DNA from 2 places in the Chryseomicrobium palamuruense genome. Region 2 is predicted to be linked to the other one. Evidence: riboswitches for the same ligand, from Rfam matches in the RefSeq annotation. Region 2 holds a riboswitch; the other holds the start of a gene.
The links. Region 2 has a riboswitch for S-adenosylmethionine ahead of ACFO0S_RS11245 (methionine ABC transporter ATP-binding protein). Riboswitches for the same ligand answer to the same signal wherever they lie in the genome.
Positions count from the first base shown of each region.

Region 1: linked by a shared signal. The riboswitch ahead of metA (homoserine O-acetyltransferase MetA) and the one ahead of ACFO0S_RS11245 (methionine ABC transporter ATP-binding protein) in region 2 are both predicted to bind S-adenosylmethionine.

Region 1 covers NZ_JBHSEF010000026.1:389,608-401,982, forward strand. Annotated here, with positions in the region: gene ACFO0S_RS14345 (acyl-CoA thioesterase) at 1-310, shown strand, start outside; gene ACFO0S_RS14350 (hypothetical protein) at 310-621, shown strand; gene ACFO0S_RS14355 (HesB/YadR/YfhF family protein) at 631-927, opposite strand; gene plsY (glycerol-3-phosphate 1-O-acyltransferase PlsY) at 939-1,544, opposite strand; gene parE (DNA topoisomerase IV subunit B) at 1,731-3,701, shown strand; gene parC (DNA topoisomerase IV subunit A) at 3,698-6,118, shown strand; gene ACFO0S_RS14375 (TIGR03943 family putative permease subunit) at 6,440-7,363, opposite strand; gene ACFO0S_RS14380 (permease) at 7,629-8,558, opposite strand; gene ACFO0S_RS14385 (aminoglycoside phosphotransferase family protein) at 9,045-9,908, opposite strand; gene metA (homoserine O-acetyltransferase MetA) at 9,905-10,822, opposite strand; SAM riboswitch class I at 10,883-10,986, opposite strand; gene ACFO0S_RS14395 (hypothetical protein) at 11,041-11,424, opposite strand; gene ACFO0S_RS14400 (AI-2E family transporter) at 11,427-12,375, opposite strand, start outside.
Region 2 covers NZ_JBHSEF010000023.1:304,819-317,193, reverse strand. Annotated here, with positions in the region: gene ACFO0S_RS11290 (HIT family protein) at 1-181, opposite strand, end outside; gene ACFO0S_RS11285 (DEAD/DEAH box helicase) at 247-1,692, opposite strand; gene argS (arginine--tRNA ligase) at 2,143-3,831, shown strand; gene ACFO0S_RS11275 (GNAT family N-acetyltransferase) at 3,963-4,379, shown strand; gene ACFO0S_RS11270 (GNAT family N-acetyltransferase) at 4,600-5,112, opposite strand; gene ACFO0S_RS11265 (cold-shock protein) at 5,492-5,692, opposite strand; gene ACFO0S_RS11260 (alkaline phosphatase) at 5,918-7,243, opposite strand; gene ACFO0S_RS11255 (hypothetical protein) at 7,601-7,774, shown strand; gene ACFO0S_RS11250 (peptide-methionine (S)-S-oxide reductase) at 7,937-8,422, shown strand; SAM riboswitch class I at 8,684-8,786, shown strand; gene ACFO0S_RS11245 (methionine ABC transporter ATP-binding protein) at 8,881-9,906, shown strand; gene ACFO0S_RS11240 (methionine ABC transporter permease) at 9,896-10,558, shown strand; gene ACFO0S_RS11235 (MetQ/NlpA family ABC transporter substrate-binding protein) at 10,571-11,449, shown strand; gene ACFO0S_RS11230 (hypothetical protein) at 11,595-11,801, shown strand; gene ACFO0S_RS11225 (MFS transporter) at 11,941-12,375, shown strand, end outside.

The DNA of each region.
Region 1 (12,375 bases), on a different contig from region 2:
TAAAGATCTAGGATTTGATTATGCAGGTCTTGAACAAAAAGGATATCTCTCGCCGGTCCTTGATGTCTCCATTCAGTACAAGCAGAGTGTACGATATGGGGAAACAGTGACCGTGAAAACATGGATTGACAGCTATAGTCGATTGAAAACCATCTACGGATATGAAGTAATCAAAGAAGATGGCTCGGTGGCTGCCACTGCGAAAACCATCCATACACTTGTACATAAGGAAACATTCCGACCCGTCTCCTTACAAAAAGTGGATGTTGAGTGGCACGAAGCTTATGCGAAAGCGTGCGTGAATGTCTAATGGCTTTTGGCATTAACCGACAAGAGCTCATCAACTGGAAAAGAAAGATTGAAGCAGGAGAGATTGCGATATTGACGCACTACTGGCTAGATTCACGCTTTCCAGAATCCACATCCGTAACGAAAGTAGGGTGTTCGGACCTTTCTAAACTGGCGGAATGGGGAAGGGAATACAATCTTAAAAAGGAATGGATCGATCGTAAAGAGGGCTATCCACATTACGATTTGTTTGGGGAGATCCAGGAGCGTGTTCTTCGTGAAGAGGGGATGAACGAACAATATGATCGTTTTCTTAAAACAAAAAGATCGTAACCAAAGTGGCTACGATCTTTTTATATAATCAAATTCAATTTCATGGCGATCCTCATTTAAATTAACGATGAGGTCGTGATTATCAAAATACCATAGATCTTGTTCTTCAATAAAGAAACGAATGCCCTGTTGTTCGAGTGAAACACCCACTTCATCTGGTTCTGACTTCGTCAAGCCGAGAGTGAAGCCTTCATGCAGTTTGCTGCTTCCACCGTAGCGGGCATAAAATTGAATAGACTCTCCAGATATGGCTTCCATTTCTGTTTGAAACCAATTCATCGCATCTTCTGTGACTGTAATTTTCATCTTCTCACATCCTAGATCCACGTGATTTTTGGTTCTGTACCTTGTCGAATCCGCGAAATGTTTGCACGGTGACGATACACAATAAATATCATCAGTACCGTTATTAATAGGATAAGGGCTATGTCTGGCTCAATCAAGAAATGCGAACCGACGGCCATCAGAAAAGCGATAATGGCTAATAAGATGGATGTTAACGAGACCATTTTCGTCAATTTCAATAACAAGAAGAACAATCCAAGTAAGATGACGAAAAACACCCAGTTATACCCGAGCAATACACCTGCCGATGTCGCGACCGCTTTCCCACCGCGGAACCCGGCAAATATCGGATACATATGTCCAATCACCGCCACAGCACCAAGAATGAGTGGGTGAATAGCTGTTTCTGCAAAGAAAGGCAGAAGAGGTAAGAGTACTGCTGCTGTTCCTTTTAAAATGTCGATCAGCGACACAATGATACCGGCTGGCTTTCCGAGTACGCGGAATGTATTCGTTCCTCCTAAGTTCCCTGAGCCGTGCTCACGAATATCGGTTTTAAAGAATGCTTTTCCAATAATTAGACCTGTCGGAATTGATCCCAGCAGGTAGGCTAGTATAATCATCAATACAATTGTCATAGGACTCTCCTTTTAGTCATTACTCCGTATATTCAGTTTACCATAACCTAATTTTGATTGGACAGACTGCATTGCATTCTTTTCACTGTTTCATTACACTTAGAGAATGACGGTCCAGCGGTTGACACAACACGAGGACAAGCGTATCGTTAAAAATAGAACACACGTTTGATAGGGGAGAATATTTTGGCGAAACAGACATTAACATCCTACACGGATGATGATATTCAAGTATTAGAGGGTTTAGAGGCTGTCCGCAAACGACCTGGAATGTATATCGGATCAACAGACACACGCGGGCTTCATCACCTCGTTTATGAAATTGTCGATAACGCTGTCGATGAAAGCTTAGCTGGATTCGGAAACCAGATCGATGTGACCATTCATGAAGACAACAGTATTTCCGTTCGTGATTACGGGCGCGGAATGCCAACCGGAACACATAAGACCGGGAAACCAACTGCAGAGGTGATTTTTACCGTCCTTCATGCAGGAGGAAAGTTTGGTCAGGGAGGATACAAAACCAGTGGAGGACTACATGGGGTAGGTGCCTCAGTAGTTAATGCCTTGTCGAGTTACGTCAATGTGGAGATTCATAGAGATGGCAAAAAGTTTTTCCAGCGCTTTAGTCACGGTGGAAAAGTCGAAGTGGCCCTTCATGAGACAGGGAAAACAAAAGAGACAGGGACATTGGTTCATTTCTTACCTGACCCGTCCATTTTTTCGGTGACCAAATACAATTTTGAAACACTAAGCGAACGACTTCGAGAATCCGCGTTCCTTTTAAAAGGTCTACGCATCACATTGAAAGATGTACGGACAGACACTACGGAAGTCTACTTCTATGAAACAGGGATCGAAGCATTTGTTTCTTATTTAAATGAAGAGAAAGACACGCTTCACCCTGTCTTTTATATGGAAGGGACGCAATCAGAGATTGAAGTTGAGTTTGCCTTCCAGTACAATGACGGGTACTCAGAAACCATTTTATCGTTTGTAAACAATGTCCGGACGCGTGATGGCGGCACACATGAGACAGGTGCGAAAGCAGCACTCACTCGCGTGTTTAATGATTACGCACGAAAAACAGGGTTACTCAAAGAGAAAGATAAAAACCTCGACGGTGCCGACATTCGTGAAGGAGTTGCTGCGATTATCTCTGTGCGTATCCCTGAGAACCTCTTGCAATTCGAAGGCCAAACGAAAGGGAAGCTCGGAACGAACGAAGCGCGTAGCGCGGTCGATACGGTTGTGTCTGAGAAACTTCAGTACATTTTAGAAGAAAATGCAGACTTAACAGCGTCTCTGATCCGTAAAGCGATCCGTGCCCAACAAGCACGTGAAGCGGCACGTAAAGCTCGTGAAGAAGCCCGTACAGGGAAGAAGAACAAGAAAAATAATACAATACTTTCCGGTAAACTAACACCTGCACAGTCACGAAACGCAAAACGTAATGAACTGTACCTGGTGGAGGGAGATTCTGCCGGTGGTTCCGCGAAACAAGGGCGTGACCGTTCGTTTCAGGCCATCTTGCCATTACGAGGGAAAGTTATAAATACGGAAAAAGCAAAGCTCGTCGACATCATGAAAAATGAAGAGATCTCAACAATCATTCATGCGATTGGCGGAGGTGTTGGTGCCGACTTTACAGTAGATGATATCGCCTACGACAAAATCGTCATTATGACGGATGCCGATACCGATGGGGCTCATATACAAGTCCTGCTTCTCACGTTCTTCTACCGCTATATGAAACCACTAATTGAAGCTGGGAAGGTTTACATTGCACTTCCTCCGCTTTATAAAGTGTTCAAAGGAGCTGGAAAGAAAGAAGTGAGTACGTATGCTTGGACAGAGAAGGAGCTTCAAGCATCCATCGAAAAGATTGGAAAAGGTTATGGTCTCCAGCGCTACAAAGGTCTAGGTGAGATGAATGCCGATCAATTATGGGAGACGACCATGAATCCTGAGACACGCACTCTCATCCGTGTCACGATTGAAGACGGTAGCCGCGCCGAACGTCGTGTGACGACACTGATGGGCGATAAAGTAGAACCACGCCGTAAGTGGATTGAGAGTCATGTTGACTTCAGTCTAGAAGAAGAGGGCACAATATTAGAAAATGAACGTATTCATATGGAGAGTGAGATTCAATGACCCAAGCTGAACGTTTTCAAGATTTACCCCTAGAAGAGGTTATTGGTGACCGCTTTGGACGCTATAGTAAATACATCATTCAAGACCGAGCATTACCTGATGCTCGGGACGGATTAAAACCAGTGCAACGTCGTATTCTTTATGCGATGCACCATGAAGGTAACACACACGACAAAGCGTTCCGGAAGTCAGCAAAGACTGTCGGTAACGTCATCGGGAATTATCATCCGCACGGAGATAGCTCTGTTTATGAGGCAATGGTCCGAATGAGTCAAGACTGGAAGCTTCGTAACGTACTTGTCGAGATGCACGGGAATAATGGATCTGTTGACGGCGATCCGCCGGCAGCGATGCGTTATACAGAAGCTCGTCTCTCCGCGATATCTTCTGAACTTTTACGAGATATCCAAAAAGAAACCGTTGATTTTATTCCGAACTTCGATGATTCCGATAAAGAGCCTACTGTGCTCCCAGCTCGTTTCCCGAACTTACTTGTGAACGGTTCGACAGGGATCTCTGCAGGATATGCTACAGATATCCCGCCACATGCACTGCACGAAGTGATTGATGCACTTTTCATGTATATGGAAAACTCAGCAGTCACTGTCGACGAACTGATGACCGTCCTAAAAGGTCCTGATTTCCCTACGGGTGGCATTATTCAAGGTGTCGAAGGGATAAAGAAAGCGTACGAAACGGGTAAAGGAAAGATTATTGTTCGTTCCAAAACCGAAATCGAAGCTATCAAAGGGAATAAGCAACAGATTGTCATCACAGAGCTTCCTTTTGAAGTGAACAAAGCGAACCTTGTGAAACGAATGGACGAACAACGTTCTGACAAGCGTCTCGATGGCATCGCGGATATCCGTGATGAATCGGATCGAACAGGTTTACGAATTGTGATTGAAATGAAAAAAGATGTGGATGCGCATGGGATTCTGCAGTATTTACTGAAGAACACAGATTTACAAGTGTCGTATAACTTCAATATGATTGCGATTCATAATCGCCGTCCGATGATGATGACGCTCCCACTTATGCTAGATGCGTATTTAGAGCACCAAAAAAATGTGATCCGCAGACGTTCCGATTACGATCTAAAACGTGCAAAAGCGCGTTTGCACATTGTAGAAGGTTTAATGAAGGCTTTATCCATTTTAGACGAAGTCATTGCGACCATCCGTGCTTCTAAAGACAAGCGTGACGCAAAAGAGAATCTAAAAACAAAGTATGCATTTACGGAAGAGCAAGCGGAAGCTATTGTATCGTTGCAGCTTTATCGTTTAACCAACACCGATATTACCGCGCTTCAACAAGAAGAAGCGGAACTTCATAAAACGGTTAGTCAATTAGAAGGGATTCTTGGAGACGAGAAAAAATTGATGCGTGTCATCAAGAAAGAACTCCAAGACCTTCGTAAAACGTATGCCGAATCTCGTCGTTCCGTGATTGAAGATGACATTGAAGAAATTAAATTAACGCTCGACGTTTTGATTCCAAGTGAAGACGTACGTGTGACAGTGACGCGGGAAGGGTACATCAAGCGGACAAGTTTACGTTCGTATCAGGCTTCTAACGGGAAAGATTTTGCGATGAAAGAATCAGATCACTTATTACTAGACCTGACATCAAACACGCAGCATCATTTGCTTCTGTTTACATCGCTCGGCAATTATATTTATCAGCCGGTCCATGAGCTTCCTGAAATTCGCTGGAAAGACCTAGGACAGCATATTTCAAGTATTGTACAGCTTGAGCCAACTGAACAAATTATCCATGCAGAAGCGATTGAATCCTTTGATCTCGACTACACTGTCATTACGGTTTCTGCGCAAGGGATGATCAAACGCTCCTTATTAGCCGAATTTTATGTTCAGCGCTACAACCGCACATTAAAAGCGATGAAACTGAAAAAAGGCGATGTAATGATTGCTGTCAAGCTTGCTAAACCGTCTGATGATTTAGCGCTCTTTACAGTAGGAGCTTACGGACTTAGTTATTCACTTGATGAAGTGCCTATCACTGGAGTGAAGACAGGCGGCGTAAAAGCAATTAATCTAAAAGACAATGATACTGTCGTATCACTCACTATGATGGAGAAAGATACCAATTATCATTATGTGCTTGTCACACACCGAGGGGCTGTTAAAAAGCTTGCCCGGAAAGAACTGGAACCTAGTGCCCGTGCAAAACGGGGAGTGGTCGTGTTACGTGAGCTGAAATCGAATCCACATCGAATTGTTGACGTTGAATACGCTGCACCAGAAGATGTCTTAGTACCGATACTTGATGTTGGTTTAGGCGAAGGACTTCTTGTGAAGGATTTAAAATCAGTCGATCGGTATTCAAATGGAAGTTTCTTAATGGATCCAGAAAAAGAGGGTAAAATTATGGGGTTCAAACTGATAAAACCATAAAACAAATCGAATATATGAGGTTCGTTAATGATTACTGGAGCAGAAGCAGCAGTGGCTATATCGAAAATCAAATTGAGCAAATAGATGTAAAAACTCTGAGAGAACTTAAATCATTTGCAAAAAATATTATAAATAAAGAAGATAATTATAACCTTAAGCTCAAATCAATGATTTGGGCTTTTTTCATTCTTATTTTTCAATATATCAAGTATACTCTAGTATGAAATACAACTTTAGATAATATATATTATGGAAACTAATTTTTAGAAAACAAAAAGAGACCTCTATTGGTCTCCTTCATGTCCATTGATGAAAATATTACTACTGAATTAATGTTAAAACTGGATATACATATGGTTCGTCAGGTTCATTAATTACTTTCCAATTGGTTGCTTTTATGATTGGCATTTCAAAGCCATCGAAATTTGTAGTGTCTAAAACCCCTTCGATTTCAAGCCACGTATCTTCTGGAAACATGTTTGTTTCTTCGAACTCCGTAAGAAATCCTAGAATGCTCGCGTCTGCTATACAATGGGTTATCATAAAACGAGATACAACAAGCTGATTGGAATTGAACCCTTCATCTCTAAAAACAAAGCCACTTATCTTGATTGATCTTCCATTGTAGTTAGCTGGAGTTTCGTTAATGGCTCCATAAAAAGAGCTAAACATATCCTCACTCATTTGAATCGTACCTGACTCTAACGTCTTTAGCTTTTCCTTGTATTCATCGTCCGTCAGAATATTGTTATTAGGCAATGGAATGTTTTCATCAGCGTAAATATCGATATTCTCCTTTTCAGCTAATGATTCTGCATTTTCCGTTAAAGACTGGTTATCATTTGTATTGTCATTACTTTGGTCAACTTTTGAAAAAAAAGCCCCTTTATTAGCTGCAATGCTCGAATTAAGTGTAGCTGGACCAAAAGCAAACCCTGTGACTAATGGAAATACCATAACACATAACCCAATAATTCTAGCTAAATTTAAATGTCCATTCCCATGATTATGGTCGTGGTCGCATCCTGACGAACAAATATGGTGATGACGCTGTTTCTTCTGCAATATACGGAAAAGTTGTATTAGAAACAAGATGATAAAAATACTTGCCGCAATTTTACTAATATAATCATATTTAGGGTTGATATATTTAGTGATATCCCCCGTGGTATGCAACATAATAAAAAACAAAGCAAATAAGCCTAAGATCAACGCTTTTAAGAATTGATGTAAGTGAAACTGCATTTTATACTCCCTCTATGAAGTTAGTCAGACTAACTGTATTTGGCAGTTAACTTTTGCATGAAATGGCAATTAAGAAAACTCTCCTAATCGTATTTTTATACATTCCTGTTGACGCTTTACACTGAGCCTCCTTGGTCATGAAACCAGGCAAGAGAGCAACCAATATGCTTGCTTGGCATAGCTAGCCTATCATGACCACTCTCAGTATAAAGCTAGTTTTATTCACAAGATATTGCATAACTTTAATTGCCAATAACTACATTTCTTATATGCCACTAACAAGACTAACAAATAAAAATACAATCAATGTGATGAGAATAAATAATATAAAAACGAACTTTGCTTTGAAGACATTTAACAACATAATTGTATTTTTCAAGTCAATCATTGGGCCATAAACTAAAAACGCAAGAATGGAAGACGAAGGAAAAATATTTTTAAATGAAGCTCCAATGAAAGCATCTGCTTCTGAACATAAGGATAAGAAGAATGCCATCGCCATCATTACAATCATCGATTGATACACACCATCCCCAAACAGTAAAAGGGTTTGTGCAGATACATATGTTTGCAAAGCAGCTGCTACAAATGCACCTATAATAAGATATTTACTCATATCAAAAAATTCATCGATGGAATGCTCAAGCATCCCTTTCACTCTTTGAAAAAGAGGTAGTTGTTTTGTTTTCACTTGAGATAATGAGCGTTCTTTTTGTTTGAGTTGATTTGATTTGAATAAATAGCTGATTACTAACGCAATGGTTAAAGCTGCGACAAATCCAACACCCATTCGTAATAAAGCCATCTTCATATCGTTTCCAAATGCCATATAGGTTGATAAAATAACTATTGGATTGATAAGAGGTCCCGTTAATAGAAATCCAACTCCTGCATATAAAGGCACGCCTTTCTCTATTAATCGACGAACAATTGGTACAATTCCGCATTCACAGGCAGGGAATAATGCACCGACCACACAACTCATGAAAACAGCCTGCACTTTATTTTTTGGTAGTCTTGCCCGAATGTGTTCTTCTGTAATAAAGATTTGAATAAAACCTGCAATTAAAACACCTATTAATACAAAAGGAATTGCCTCAATCAATATACTAAGAAAAATCGTATTTAATTGTTGAAAAGTAGAAAAGCTAAATTCATTAGAACCAAAAGCGGGACTTACAGTAACGAAGCTGATGGCGAAAAGTAGCAGAAATATCAGGATGAAATTATTGGACCGATTCTGACTATATTGCAATTGTGAAATCCTCACTCTCTTAAAATTTTTTACGATGTTGTCTATTCAAACTTGAATGAAACGTAAATCATTTTAATCACACACTTTCAAATATTGCACTTTATTACTATATGTAGATGTATTCCTCTCTATTATTTAGTTTGTCAAAACTTTTATAGAATATTAAAGAGATGAATAGATTGAAAGTCTGTTCGTGTATACGGCTGTCATTGTATCTAACGTATCTTAATTAATTTTGTCTTAATCGTTGATAATTCTTCATTCGTAAATTAATCCAAAAAAATACACCCTAATTGTTGTTTGTATCTAACAATTAGGGTGTATTTTTTTGGCATTGTTTCGTAGGATATTATATCTTGGTATACGGTTAATATGGATAAATCGAACAAATTTTTAAATCTCTTGTCCCTTCCTTCATCAGGTGTGTTAGTTACCCATAACCCACTTCATCATGTTATACCTTTCTTTCGCTTCTGGATCTTTATCTTCATAAGCCCATAGCAGATACACCATTCCTAAAGCTTTTATCGCATCCAGTAGTTCTTGCTGATCAAAATTATACTCGTCAGAGAGTAACTTCACTTTTTCAGCAAATTCTTCAACGGATTCATTTTTGTTAAATAAAAACTGAACACAATCATAATATGCATGACCTATGACGCCTTTTGGATCAATGATAGTAAATCCCCGCGTTTCATCCCATAATATATTTTCATGATGCATATCACCATGTAAAATCGTGTCTTGATTTAGTTGGTTTAATCTTTGCTGTGCGGCACGTGCTGTATCCAACCAATTTGTAGGAACGTGATCAGTTTTATTCATTAACACCTCAAACCATACATTAATGTGTGGCAATTCATGAGTAGTCTGTTTCTCTTGTAGTGAAGACGTTTGATGCAACCTCCCCCACTGTTCTACAAATATTCGAACGTTTGTTCTCGTGTCGGAGAATTTGACATTCAAAGGCTCTCCAGGTGAAATACTCTCCATAATATAGTAGCCTTCAATCGAGTTGGCAGATACTAAAGATGCAATTGCGTCTTTAGGGAATGTTTGTAGCGCGAGTATCTCATTGTTGAAATCATATCCAGGAAGTCCGATTTTTAAGACGACAGATTCATCGCTTCTTAAAGCTCTTGCTACGTAATTATAGGACAAATTAGTGAAAGGCTGGACAGAGCTTATTCCTTCAACTGCTGTTATCTTTTGAATGCGTTCCGGTAAAGTTTCGAGCCACCTCTCCCCTCGTTCTCCAAAAGCCGCTTTAATTCTCTCGTTAAAATTCATTTAGTACTGCTCCATTCAAATGGGGTCTGCTGGTATACATAGTAGTTTAACCAGTTCGAAAACAACAGATGCGTATGCGCCCTCCATGTGTTTTGTGGAACATTCTTCGGGTTATCTTCAGGGAAATAGTTCTCCGGTACGGAACAAGGAATTCCTTTTGCCACATCTCGCTCATATTCATCTCGAAGTGTCGTCGCATCATATTCCAAGTGACCTGTCGCCATTATATGACGCTGATCCTTCGACTGGATCAAAAACACACCCGCTTCATCTGAAACCGCCACAGTTTCAAGTTCTGGCTGCTTCAAAATCTTGTCATACCCGACTGTTGTATGACGTGAATGTGGAGCTAAAAACGTATCGTTAAACCCTCTTACGAGTGGACTATGTGGTGTCAATAATTGATGCGGGTAAACACCTGAACATTTCTGAGGAAGTGCCTCTTTATCAATACCGAACTCATGATAAAGAACTGCCTGAGCACCCCAGCAAATCGATAATGTAGACGTTACATGTGTTTTTGCCCAAAATAACAAGGTGACGATTTCCGGCCAGTAGTCTACTTCTTCAAAAGACATCTGCTCGACTGGCGCCCCGGTGATGATCATGCCGTCAAAACGACGGTCCTGGATTTCCTCAAATACAGCATAAAACTGCTCCAGGTGACTGCTACTTACATTTTTCGGCTGGTAGCTTGTCATACGTAGAAAAGTCACATTGGTCTGTAAAGGTGTATTCCCGAGCAGACGAAGCAACTGGTGCTCGGTCTTTTCTTTTTCGGGCATTAAATTGACAATCAAGACTTCCAGTGGACGAATATCTTGGGTATGGGCACGGTCCGAGTCCATCACAAAGATGTTCTCTTCTTTTAATTTTTCAATAACAGGTAGATCTTTCGGTAGATTGATGGGCATTCTTCTTCACTCCTTTGAAATAAAAAACACTCGACCCATACAAGGGCAGAGTGTCGGTAAGCATTATCTTCCAAGTCAGCACTTGATGGAGGGAGCACCTTTCTGCTAGGCAGAGGTTGCTGAAGCGTCCTCGGGCCATGTCCCTCAGCTTCTCTTGATAATAAGTATTTAGTTTAGATGTTGCTGTCATTTTAGCACTTCACAATACAGCTGACAAGCTATTCTTCAATATCAAAAATTAGTTCGCTTTCATCTTCTTCGCTGCTTCCGTCAAAAAAGAGGGCAACGGTTTGAAGTGTTAAATGAGTTTCCTCTTCTCCTTCCGCCGGTAGCCAACGTTCATCCGGAATAATTTCAAATGGAATCATCTGTGTCCCTTTTGAGGCAACGGTTCCAACGAGTTCAAAAGATTGTTTCGTCAAAATTTCTTTCGTGTTTTTCTTACAAACTACAAGACGAAGAGTTTCTAATACATCATCACTCTCTACCCCTTCAATATAAATAGTACCTGAGAGATTGATCCCGTGTTCGATATTCGTATGGTCGACCACGGTTTCGATAGTGATGTTGTCTTTGGTAATTTTTGACTCAAAACTGTTCATACTTACTCCACCTTATTTGTTTTGGAAACATATTCGTAATGGTTATCCACGACCGGCTCATATCGATTATAGCGCATCTTAAAGAGATGGAAGAAGTGGGTAACGATTACTTTTACTATAGCATATCCAGGGATTCCGAGAATAACACCAGCTACTCCAAATAAGGCCCCTGAGGTGACCAACACAAAAATGATCGTAATCGGATGGATATGTAATGTTTTTCCCATAATCTGTGGTGAGATAAACTTCCCTTCCACAAGCTGGACAACCGTCCACACGGCAGCAAGTTTCAAAAGCATCCACGGAGACATGACAAGAGCGATGATAACCGCTGGAGTGATAGCGATAATCGGCCCAAGATAGGGAACGACGCTTGTGACCATTGCGATCGACCCTAGAAGTAGCGCATACGGCATCTGGATGATGCTAAATCCAATAAATACCATGACTCCAATAGCTGCTGACACGAGAAGCTGCCCTTGGATATACGAACTGATTTGTTTATCAATGGATTGAAAGACATCTGCCGTCTCTTCTCGCATGCGTGGTGGCAACAGGCGTAACACATATTGCGGCAATTTTTCCCCGTCTTTCAGTAGATAGAAGACAATGAATGGAACTGTGACAATAGCTAAAATAAAACTTGTGATCGCGCCGATGATGGACGTAACTCCGGAAGCGACACGTGTAAAGGTGTCTTGGAAAAACACGCCAATCTGAGCTGGGAGGTCTTGAATCATTTCATTAAAATCCTCTTCTACCGTCGCATAATATTCAGAGAACATCGATCCTTGAAGCCATACCGTGATGTTATTTACAAGTATACGGAAATCTTCTGGGAAGTTTTCCACAAAACGAATGGACTGCGTCTTCAAAAATGGGAATATTAAAAACACGAGTAGCGTAACCAACCCGATGACCGCAATAAATAAAATGAGAATTCCCCATATA
Region 2 (12,375 bases):
CATGTCGTTTGGAGGCTAAGATGATCAAGCCTTTGATTGGATAGGCCACATCTTGATGTGCATGAAAGTGCTCTGTCTCCACTACGATACCACCATCTGGTTCTATTAAACCGCTCGTTAAGGCACAGCTCAAGCACTCGACTTCTACTGTTTTTCCGTTGGACAACGTAATGGTTCTCAAAAAATCGCCTCCATTCCTTTTCCTTTATAAAAATCCCCCTCACTTACCGTGAAGGGGACAGACTCTTATTTCAGCGCTTTACTCACTTTTAATTTCTTCCCTTTAACCGTCGTGTTCTCCATCGCTTGCAGCACAAGGGAACCTTTGCCATTCAGGATGTCGACATAGGACATTTGATCTTGAACCGTAATGATGCCAATATCTTCTGCAGATACTCCTGGAATGTTAGCAATCGTACCGACCAGGTCAACAGCGCGAATCTTTTTCTTTTTCCCGCCACTGAAATGGAGCTTCATGATGTCTTGGTTGATGCGGGCTGTTTTGTTGTTACGAACCACACGGCGGCTTGCGAGCTTCTCGTCAAAGTCACGACGGGCACGTGCCACGTCACCTGGGTCAGGAGCTTCCGTTTTCGGTAACTCGAAGCCGATATAGCGTTCAATCGAGCGCACGAATTTCGTTTCATACGGCGTCGCAAACATGATTGCTTTTCCTGCAGCTCCAGCACGACCTGTACGACCCGTACGGTGAACATAGCTTTCTTTTTCCATCGGCACGTCATAGTTGATGACCAAGTTGACGTTGTCGATATCAATTCCGCGCGCAGCAACATCTGTTGCGACAAGGTAACGGAAGTTTCCAAGTTTAAAGCCTTCCATGACAGAAAAGCGGTCTTCTTGGACGATGCCTCCGTGAAGCTTCTCAACCGGATACCCAGCTTCTTCGAGTTCACTATAGACGCTATCTACATTTTCTTTCGTGCGGCAGAAAATCAAGCAGCTATTCGGATTCTCGATAACCGTAATATCTTTAAGAAGCGCAATCTTGTCTTCTTCTTTCACTTCAATCAAGGCGTGCTCAATCGTACTTGCCGTCACACCAGTCGACTCAATTTCAATATACGTTGGGTCTTTCATGTACGCGTGGCATAAGCTCTCAATATCTTTCGGAAGCGTAGCGGAGAACACCATCGTGACGCGGTTGTCCGGTACTTCACGAATGATGTCTTCGACTTGCTCGATAAAGCCTCGGTTCAGCATTTCATCTGCCTCGTCGATAATTAAGTGCGTGATTTTCTCTAAGTCGAGCGTGCCACGTTCGATGTGATCCAAAACGCGACCTGGTGTTCCAACGACCACATGTGTCTTCTGTTTTAATTCTTCACGTTGTTTCGAAAACGGCTCTTTCCCGTATAATGCCACAGCTTTCACACGCTTGAAGCGGCCGATGTTTGTGATGTCTTCACGAACCTGTACAGCTAGCTCGCGTGTCGGCGTCAAAATCAACACTTGCGGCTTTTTCTCTTCCCACTCCAGCTGGTCCGCAATGGGAATACCGAATGCTGCTGTCTTTCCGCTTCCGGTCTGAGATTTCACGACCAGGTCTAGGCTTTCATAAGCAAGTGGTAGAACTTTTTGTTGAACTTCGGTCGGTGTGTCGTATTTCAAAATGGTTAAGGCGCGGCGGATGTCATCGCTGATTGGAAAGTCTGTAAATTTGTTTGTTGTCATAGAATCCCTCATTTTTAAGTTTTTCGTCATAGGTTAGAATCGTTTCCACATTCAGTTCCGTACATATGTCAATATGATTCATTATACGTGAAAATAGAGCATTTTATTGGATTTTCTTTCAGACCACTTCCGGAATCTCAAAAAAGAGCTTGTATTTTCCAATCAATTGGCTATACTAAACAGAAATACAAAACAACGTCGACGACAAAGAGAGTAATCTAGTGCGGGGAGCAAGCGAATCCGGAAGTGGTGGAAGCCGGGTCGAACACACGAGATGAAACGCACTTTGTAGATGCGTTCCTGAAGACGAGTAGGGAACGCCGGGGAAGCTCCTCGTTACCAACCAGAGGGGTCGAACAGACAAGTAGAGTGGTACCGCGGGTGAATTCAAACTCCCGTCTCTTTTCATAACGAAAAGAGGCGGGGGTTTTTTCTATGGAGGGAAAGCAGATGGAAATCAAAGAGATTGTGGCGATAGCCATACAGGAGCAAGTGAAAGAACACTGGAGTATGGAGGACGTGCTTGCGCGCATCAGTCCGCCAAAATACGCAGAAATGGGTGACTTGGCATTGCCATGCTTTGAACTAGCGAAAGTGTATCGCCAGTCACCGCAGACGATTGCGGAGAACATTGTGAGTAAGCTAGTGGATGTACCTCTCATCGACCGTGCGGAAGCAGTGAGTGGCTACGTCAATGTATTTTTCAATAAGGAACTCGTTGCAGCACACATTTTGAAAGAGGTCCTGACGAAGCAAGCTCATTATGGTGATTTGGCCATCGGGAACCAAGAAGCCGTCACCATCGACTTCTCATCCCCAAACATTGCCAAGCCGTTTTCGATGGGACATCTACGGTCAACGGTTATCGGCAATTCGCTCGCTTACATTATGGAAAAGTGCGGTTACACCGCTGTCCGGATTAATCACTTAGGAGACTGGGGCACGCAGTTCGGCAAACTCATGGTGGCCTACCGGTTGTGGGGCAAGGAACAAGATGTGAAACAGCGTCCGATTCAGGAGTTGTTGAAACTTTATGTGCGGTTCCATGAAGAGGCCGAGCAGGACGAGTCGCTCAATGATGAAGCACGCCTTTGGTTTAAGAAACTTGAAGAAGGAAACGCGGAAGCGCGCAGCTTGTGGACATGGTTCCGAGAAGAGTCTCTGCAGGAGTTTTCAAAGATTTATGAATTGATGTCGATTCGCTTTGATTCCACAAACGGGGAAGCCTTTTACAACGACAAGATGGACCGTGTCGTTCAGCTATTGGAAGAAAAGAATCTGCTAGAGGCGTCGGAGGGTGCACAGGTCGTGCAGGTGGGAGACGATGTGCCGCCTTGCCTGATCAAGAAGAAGGACGGAACCACCCTGTATGCGACGCGGGATCTTGCGGCCGCCCTTTACCGTCAGAAGACGTACGCTTTTGTTAAGTCACTGTATGTGGTTGGGAATGAGCAGACGCTTCACTTTAAGCAAGTTTTCCGGGTGATTGAAAAGATGGGCTACACATGGCACGAAGGGATGACCCATGTACCGTTTGGTATGATGCTTCAAAACGGCAAGAAGATGTCGACACGAAAAGGAAAAGTCGTGCTGCTTGAAGACGTCTTGAACGACGCCATCGCGCTAGCTGAGAAAAATATTGCCGAGAAGAACCCGACCCTTCGCGATTCGGAAGTAGTGGCACGCCAAGTGGGCGTAGGGGCTGTCTTGTTCCATGATTTAAAAAACTTCCGTATGAATGATATTGAATTTTCGCTTGAAGACATGCTGAAAGTCGAAGGGGAGACGGGACCTTACGTGCAATACTCGCATGCACGAGCTTCGACGTTATTGAAAAAAGGAGCGTACGCAGAAGGGCAATCCAGTCAGTCATTTGTGGACGCGGAAGCGTGGGCGACCATCAAGCTCTTAGGGGAGTTTCCGGAAGCAATCAGACGGGCGTACGAAAGCTATGATCCGTCCCAAATTGCGAAGTATCTACTAGAGTTGTCACGCGCGTTTAATAAATATTACGGGTCTGTCCGCATTCTGGATGACGCCACTCACAAACATGCGCGCCTGGATGTGGTCAAGGCGGTACAGATTGTGTTAAGTGAAGGGCTGCGTCTTTTAGGGATGACCGCGCCAAAAGAAATGTAAGGGGATAAGAACACATGATAATTCGTCAGATTCATCTAGAAGACTATCCAGCAGGAAAAAAAGTGCTCTACACATATTCGACCGACCGGTACTATGATGTGAAAGTGAAGAAAGAAGCTAGCTGATGGACGATGTCGTTAACAGAAGCTGTCCGAGAAGAGCCTTTTGTGAAGCATCTAGTAGAAGAGATTTTTGAATCCTACAAAGAAGGTTCAGAAGTATACGTTGCAGAAATAGACGGGAAAGAAGCGGCGATTCTTACTATTCAGTACATGGAATGGAATAAGACGCTGTTGATTCATGATTTGTATGTAGATGCTGCGTACAGTAAGCAGGGACTGGGTTCTCGACTGATTGAACGGGCTAAAGAAAGAGCGCACGAACTGGGGGCACGCGCACTCACGCTCGAGACCCAGACGTCCAATTACCCGGCCATTCAATTTTACTTGAAGAACGGATTTGAGCTTATTGGGTTCAACACAATGTCTTATACCAATACAGATGTGCAGAATAAAGAAGTGCGTATCGAGATGGGCTTCTTGATATAAAGTTTTATAAGCTTCCACAGAACAGCGATGATTGGTGAGGCCATGAACAGATAGGTTCATGGCTTTTTTGTGCGCGCCGTTTGTGGGTTGTACCAGACCCGTTTGGCTGTGTTGCCCGCCCTGTTCAGGCACTTCTTCGGCCCTCCGTAATGGATGATTGCGGCCGATGTAGGTAGCTAAACTCATAGTATGTTTTCCTATTAGTTGTTCAAGTATTTCGTCATCCTTCTTCCGGATTCTTCGGCCCTTCTAAATCAAGTTGATAAAAAGCGAGGTCGAGCCAGCGTTCGAACTTATATCCGGCGTTTCGGATTGTACCTGAATGGGTGAAGCCTAGATTTTTGTGGAGCAGGATGCTCTGTTCATTGGTCGCATCGATGCCGGCCACAAGAGTTTTGTATTCGTCCGCTCTCGCTAGACGAATCAGCTCTTGAAGAAGCGCACGACCAATGCCTCGCTTCCGGAAGTCGGAGCTGACATACACCGAGTGTTCAATCGAATATTTATATGCTGGCCACGCCCGGAAAGGACCAAATGTGGCAAAGCCCGCGACATTTCCTTCGACTTCATAGACAATGACAGGATACCCGTCGGTTTGTTTTTGAACAAACCAGACTTTGCGGTCCTCGAGTGTTTGCGCGTGGTAGGAATAGACGGCAGTGGTGTTGACAATGGCATCGTTGTAAATAGTTAAGATAGCTTCTAAGTCAGACGGGGTGGCTTGTCGGATCATTGGGTTCTTCCTTTCATGGTGGGTGTTCCAGGATCAAATTTGAATAGTCCTAGTGTAGCAGAAATCGCTGAAAAAGAAGATGTTTTTTGTGGAATGGGGAAGAGGGAGGTGGATTCGCGGAATGATGGTGATGGTTTAAAGAGTAATCGTCGAGATTCTGGTATTTCTGTTCGTGATTCGTACATTAAATTGGCTGATTCGTACATTAAATTGGCTGATTCGTACATTAATTTCAGTGATTCGTACATTAATTTAAGTCATTAGAACATTCCTCGTATTATGGAAACCATTTGTCTAAAACTAAACATCCACCCAGCCCCCACCCCACCCTGACACAACAAAAAAAGCACCCCAGAGGGATGCTTTTCGAATCATAAAATTAAAGTTTTACGATGTTTGTAGCTTGTGGTCCGCGTTGACCTTCTTCGATGTTGAATTCAACTTTTTGACCTTCGTCTAAAGATTTGAATCCTTCACCTTGGATTGCTGAGAAGTGAGCGAATACGTCTGCTCCGCCTTCAACTTCGATGAATCCGAAACCTTTTTCTGCGTTAAACCATTTTACTGTACCTTGTGTCATATAAATGACCTCCATTATAAATTATTAATAAGATCATTTTTCTGCAATAAAAAAATTCACGTATTACAAAAAGTACGGAAATAATACACAGATACTTTTTGTAATAGGTGAATTAAATGTGTTGTACTTCATGAACTTATTAAACCTAGTATACAACACAAAATCTGGTTTGTCTACTAAAACAAAAACAACCCCACAAAAGTGAGGCTGCTCTAGGTACGAAACTTAATTGCCGAACTTTATTTTCATTGCTTTCGCCATATGTTTTGGAATATCTGTGTTGTCCAAAAGACCTGTGAACAAGTCAGATTGAGGGCCATATGCGTAGATTGGAAGATCCGTCCCGGTGTGTGCACCTGTTGTCCAGCCGATCAACGCGCGGTCGCTGACAACTGTGTTGATAGCACGTGCAGGATTTTCGGCAGAAGCAATGGCTTCAATTTCTTCAGCGGTTAAATCAAACCCTGTGTGCGCTTCTACGACTTCCTCCACATTGTTACGCGTTTCATTTAACTGAGCAGCCATAAAGTCACCAGTAGCTGTAACGTCATGAAGTACTTCCGTTTTTACATCGTACACACTGTTCGAACCAACGGACATGCCGCCTGTTTCATGATCCCCTGCAACGACGACAAGTGTATTGCCATCTTTTTTCGCAAATTCAAGAGCAGCAGCAACAGCTTCATCGAATGCTTGGGAGTCTGTCATCGCCCAAGCTGCATCATGTGCATGACCCGCCCAGTCAATTTGTGAGCCTTCTATCATTAAGAAGAAACCGTCTTTGTCTTTTTTCAATGCTTGGATTGCGACATCCGTCATCTCGGCCAGACTTGGCTGATGCGTTTCACCGCGCTCCAGTTCAGGAGCCATTGCGTCGTCTGCAAATAAACCGAGTAGTTTTCCACTCTTCGCTTTTAGTAACTCTTCACGAGAGGTCACATACTCATAGCCATCATTCTGAGCAGCTTCCACTAAGTTTCCGGCAGGTTGTTTACCACCTTCTTCTAGTGAAACGAAGTAGTCACGGCCTCCTCCGAGGAGCACGTCCACATCGTTCTCAAAATATTGCGGGGCAATCGACGATTCATCGCCGCGTGATGCGACACTTGCGCCGAACACAGCTGGCGTCGCGTGTGTGATTGTAGAAGTGGCAACTAGTCCTGTAGATTTCTTCGCAGCTTCTGCCGCATCTAAGATAGAGTCGACTTCTTTGCCATCGGGTGTAACACCGACCATCCCGTTATTCGTTTTTACACCTGTTGCCATCGCCGTCCCAGCAGCAGCTGAGTCCGTCACTTCTGTATCTGCTGAATAGGTTTTGATTAGACCTTTTACATACGGATCAAAAGAAGAGTCTTCGCCTTTGAACCAACGGTAGTTCGTTGCATAGGCGGCACTGTAGCCGTCAGGAATCATATAAATTACATTTTTGACTTTCCCATTATGAGCGTTATCATTCCGTGCTTCTGCGTGATCCATTGTCACATTGACACTGATCCCGGATACGACAAGTCCTCCCACCAAAGCGGCTGTTACAAGCTGTTTTTTCATACACATTTCCTCCTTTTGTTTGGTACACGGCAACGATATCAACTGAATGTAAAGGAAATGTGACGTCAATGTAAAAGCTTACGTAACACAGGGAAAATCGGTTTTTAGTCATAGGAAACCTGAAAACCATTTAATTTTTTGTAGCTATTTGGACCGTTCCGTTTGCAGTCATTTTGACGGATGTTCCGTTATCGAGTTCGACTTCGAGGGGAAAGACTCTAGATGGTTTGTCAGAAAAATACCAATTTGAAAGTGGAAGATACTGCTGCAACTTACGTTCATTTAAGCACAAAATATGAGATAATAAAGTATACTTAAATTAAGCAAATTCATTTTATTGAATTGGAGGGAAAATGTTTGACTAGACTATCTTTAGACTCAAAAGAATATCGTTTAGTAGAAAAGAGCCTTTCGTTAGAAGAGTTTAAAATCAATAAACAAATTGCTTTGAGAGCTATAGAAGCAGTTAATACGAATCAAAGGTTAACTTCCAATTTGATTAAGGCTGTAATTAGAGATGGAAAAGTATAATTTTGGTTCTGATGAATCTTATTTGCTACTTTATTGAGATAAGCAACATCAGACTCAACAGAACTTAAAAGGATTTTTTTAAATACACTTCATCTACAGACCTGAATTGATTTCGATCGATTTCGGTCTTTATTTAATTTTAAGTACAAGGGGAGATTTTGCATGCAGACGATTTATTTAGCAGGGGGATGCCTATGGGGCGTGCAGGCATTTGTGAAGACGTTGCCAGGGATTGTCTCGACTGAAGCGGGAAGAGCAAATGGAACTTCTCAAACGTTAGACGGGGAATATGACGGATATGCGGAATGTGTAAAAACGACTTTTCATCCAGATGTGGTATCTGTCGACGAGTTGATGGGCTATCTTTTTGAAATCATCGATCCATACAGTATCAACAAACAAGGAGAAGACGTCGGGGAGAAGTATCGAACTGGGGTGTATAGTATAGACCCAAAACATGTAGAGCAGGCCAAGGCGTTCATCAAGAAACGTGAAGATGAGGACCGAATTGCTGTAGAAGTTCTGCCGCTTACCAATTATGTACGAAGTGCAGAAGAACACCAAGACCGTCTTGCTCGCTGTCCGGATGATTACTGCCATATCCCACAGCAATTGCTTACAAAATACAAATCAAACGTGCTTACATGAGACGAGCCTCGTTTCTGTATTTAGAAAGGAAGCTTTTTTTATTGGATAGCTTGTTCATTTCTAGGAAATCAAAATAATGCTTTTTAAAGAATTTTTAATAAAACTAATAAAAAACTATCCGCGTCGTACCAACAAAGCAACCGCTTACATAGTCAGACTACTAAAAAAATTAGTAAAATTACTATTGACGAGAAAACTTTGATGCTTTAGACTGTGAAACAGTTAGCAAGACGAACTAAATTCAAAACTACATATCACCAATTCTTATCACGAGAGACAGAGGGACAGGCCCTGTGAAGTCTCGGCAAAGCGCAAAAGCGTCAGTGCCAAATCCTGCAAGTGTCCATCACTTGAGAGATAAGAATGAGAGGCGTTTTTTCATGGCTTTCATTTCTTATGTTCTTAAGAGATGAAGGTCTTTTTTTATGCACTCTAGTCAGAAAGTAGGGAAGTCCACCATGATTACATTCCAAAACGTATCCAAGACATTCAAAGTCGGAAAGCGTGATGTGCACGCAGTTCAGAATGTCACACTCGATGTCCAAAAAGGCGACATCTTCGGCATCATCGGGTTTAGCGGAGCCGGAAAGAGTACGCTTCTTCGCTTAGTGAACCTTCTTGAAAAGCCAACAAGTGGTGTTATCAAAATCAATGACACCGACATCACATCGCTTAAAGCCAAACAACTTCGCTTGCAACGCCGACGTATCGGGATGATCTTCCAGAACTTTAATTTGTTCACTTCCCGCACTGTCGCAGGAAACGTAGCCTACCCGCTGAAGCTTGAGGGAACGCCGAAAGCGGAAATCACGCGGCGCACCAAAGAGTTGCTGGAATTCGTTGGCCTCTCAGATAAAGTAGATAACTACCCCGAGCAACTTTCGGGAGGACAGAAGCAGCGTGTTGGGATCGCTAGGGCTCTTGCGACGAACCCAGAGATTCTGATTTGTGACGAAGCCACTTCAGCACTTGATCCGGAAACGACGGAAGATATCTTGAAGCTTTTAAAGCGCGTCAATCAAGAGTTTGGCATCACCGTTCTCCTCATCACACACGAGATGAACGTCATCTCCACCATTTGTAACCGCGTTGCCATTATGGAGAATGGGCACGTCATCGAGCACGGCGAAGTATTCGATGTCTTCACAAACCCGTCACACCCGACAACAAAGCGTTTCATTCAATCGGTGAATAAAGACTTGCCCTCTCAAAGTCTATTGAAAGAATGGCACGCTGCTGGTGACCAGCATATCTACCAAGTCACCTTTACGGGAAGTGCCACGAGTCAGCCGCTGTTATCGAAGATCACCCAACAGCACAATGTGCATTTCAATGTTGTGTACGGAGCGGTTCGCGAGATTCAAAATCAGCTACTGGGCAATTTGGTAGTGTCCTTTAAAGGGGAGGTAGAAGACATTAAGAATGCCATTCAAGAACTTCAACAAGTCGTCGACATCAAGGAGGTGATTATCCATGAAAGTTGAGTGGAGTACATTTTACCAACGCATCATAGAAGCGACCGGCGAGACGATTATGATGGTCATCCTGACCCTCATCCTAGGCTCGATTTTAGGCGTTTTAGTCGGACTCGCACTATTCGTTTCCCGCCAGGGCAATATTTTAGAGAACCGCTTTTTATATGGCCTTCTCAACTTGCTGATAAACGTCATCCGACCGATTCCGTTCATCGTGTTCTTGGTTTTCTTAATGCCTGTAACGCGAATCGTGATGGGAACAACGATTGGGGTTGGAGCTGCCGTGTTCCCAATGGCCATCATGGCAACGTTCAGTGTGGCACGGATTGTTGAACAAAACTTGATGAGCATTGACCCTGGTGTAATTGAAGCAGCCAAAGCTATGGGAGCCAGCCCGTTCCAAATCGTCTTTACCGTTTTGATTCCGGAAGCGCTCGGACCTCTGATTCTAGGTCTGACGTTTGTGACAGTCAGCTTAATCGATTTCTCAGCAGTTGCTGGGTATGTCGGTGGTGGCGGTCTCGGTCATATTGCGATTACATACGGTTATCAGCGCTTCGATACGAGCGTCATGGTCGTGACAGTAATTATCTTGATTATTCTTGTGCAACTCGCCCAATGGCTTGGCAATACATTATCAAAAAAAATTATGAGACGATAGGAGACTACATTCATGAAACGACTTAAACTCGCAGCTCTTGCTGCAACTGCTGCTCTAACACTTGCAGCATGTAACTCAGCCGATGGTAACTCAGCAGCCGATGGTTCAGAAGAAACGATTAAAATTGGGGTAAATGGTGCAGACAGCCCGCAATGGCCAGTTATTGTGGAACTTGCGAAAGAAGAAGGTATTAATTTGGAAGTGGTGGAATTCACGGATTACATCATGCCAAATAAAGCACTTGCAGCTGGAGATATTGATTTGAACGCTTTCCAGACAATTTCATTCTTCTCGAACTTTGTTGCAGAGTCTGGTGAAGACCTAGCTCCTGTCGGTACAACAGTATTTGCGCCGCTTGGTGTGTATTCCGATAAAATCGAGTCACTAGATGAACTGCAAAAAGGTGATCAAGTGGCGATTCCAAATGATGCATCCACACTTCCACGCGCACTAAACCTTTTACAAGAAGCAGGTGTGATTGAACTGGCTGACGATTTTGGCATCACTGGGGACTTAGACAAAATCACGTCGAACCCATTAGAGCTTGAATTTGTCGCAATGGAACCACAACAGACGGCACGTGTTCTTCCGGACGTGGCCATTGCCCTCATCAACAATGGGGTGGCCGTGCAAGCAGGTCTGACGCCTGCTGAAGATGCCGTCGTTTACGAAGATACAGAATCTGAGTCGATTGAACCGTATATCAACATCATCGCATCTCGTGCAGATGAAGCGGACAATGAGAACTACTTGAAGATTGTTGAACTGTATCAGCACCCAGAGGTAGAAGAAGCAATTAATAAAGAATTCAAAGGTAGCATGTTCATCATCCGCAAGTCAGCAGAAGAGACTGCGGAGATGTTTGAGAAAATGAAGACGTTCTATAAATAAGGGCACCCACCCACTGCAGCTTTAAGACCCCCTATGCTGCAGTGGGGTTTTTTATGGACGTTGTAAAGAAAGAAGTTCGATTACTTGTAAGAGCTGAGCGACAGGCGTATTCTTCCTATAGTAGAAACTCACAAGGAGGTAGTTTATGAAAGCTTTATTGCTACATGACCTCCAAGCTATACGCACATCACACCGTTTACGCGCGTCATCCCGTATCGTGAAGTGGCGTTTGCTGCCAACCATCTGTTCGACGACGTCCTGTAAGTCATACGAATGGAAATTAGGAGTTGGCTCAAGAATCGAAGAGTGGGCCAGTACCCAACAAAGTCATTTGATAAAAATGAACGAATGATTTCCCCGTCCTGTTTTTTACATCCCTCGTGCCACCCCTGAAAATACGCATCTAGTTGTTTCTTCAATTTTTCCAAAATTCCCACACATCCTCTAAATATTTTATTTCTAGTAGTTTACACTAGTTCAGGGGGTGCCTCATGACATTATTTGCAAACCGAAATTTCCTTCTTCTTTACTTCATTACCATTCTCTCGACATTTGGAACCGTCGTCTACACGTTTGTATTGCCTCTTATTATCTATGAATTGTCTCAATCAGCGCTTGCGATGAGTACGATGCGTATTATGGACTTTCTTCCGAATGTTCTACTCGGAGTGCTTGCCGGTGTGTTTGTCGACCGCATCAACCGTAATGTGATGATTCGCTATGGGGGACTGATTAAATTCATCTTGTCCTGTCTCATGACCTTTATTATTTTCTCTGGAGACGTAGAGCTCTGGCATTTATACATACTCGGATTTTTCATATCCACGGTGGGATATACCGTTGGCAACGCGAGTCATGCCATCATCCCGCAACTCTTTCACCGTGAGCAGATGACAGATATTCAAGCAAAATTTTCATTTGTGAAT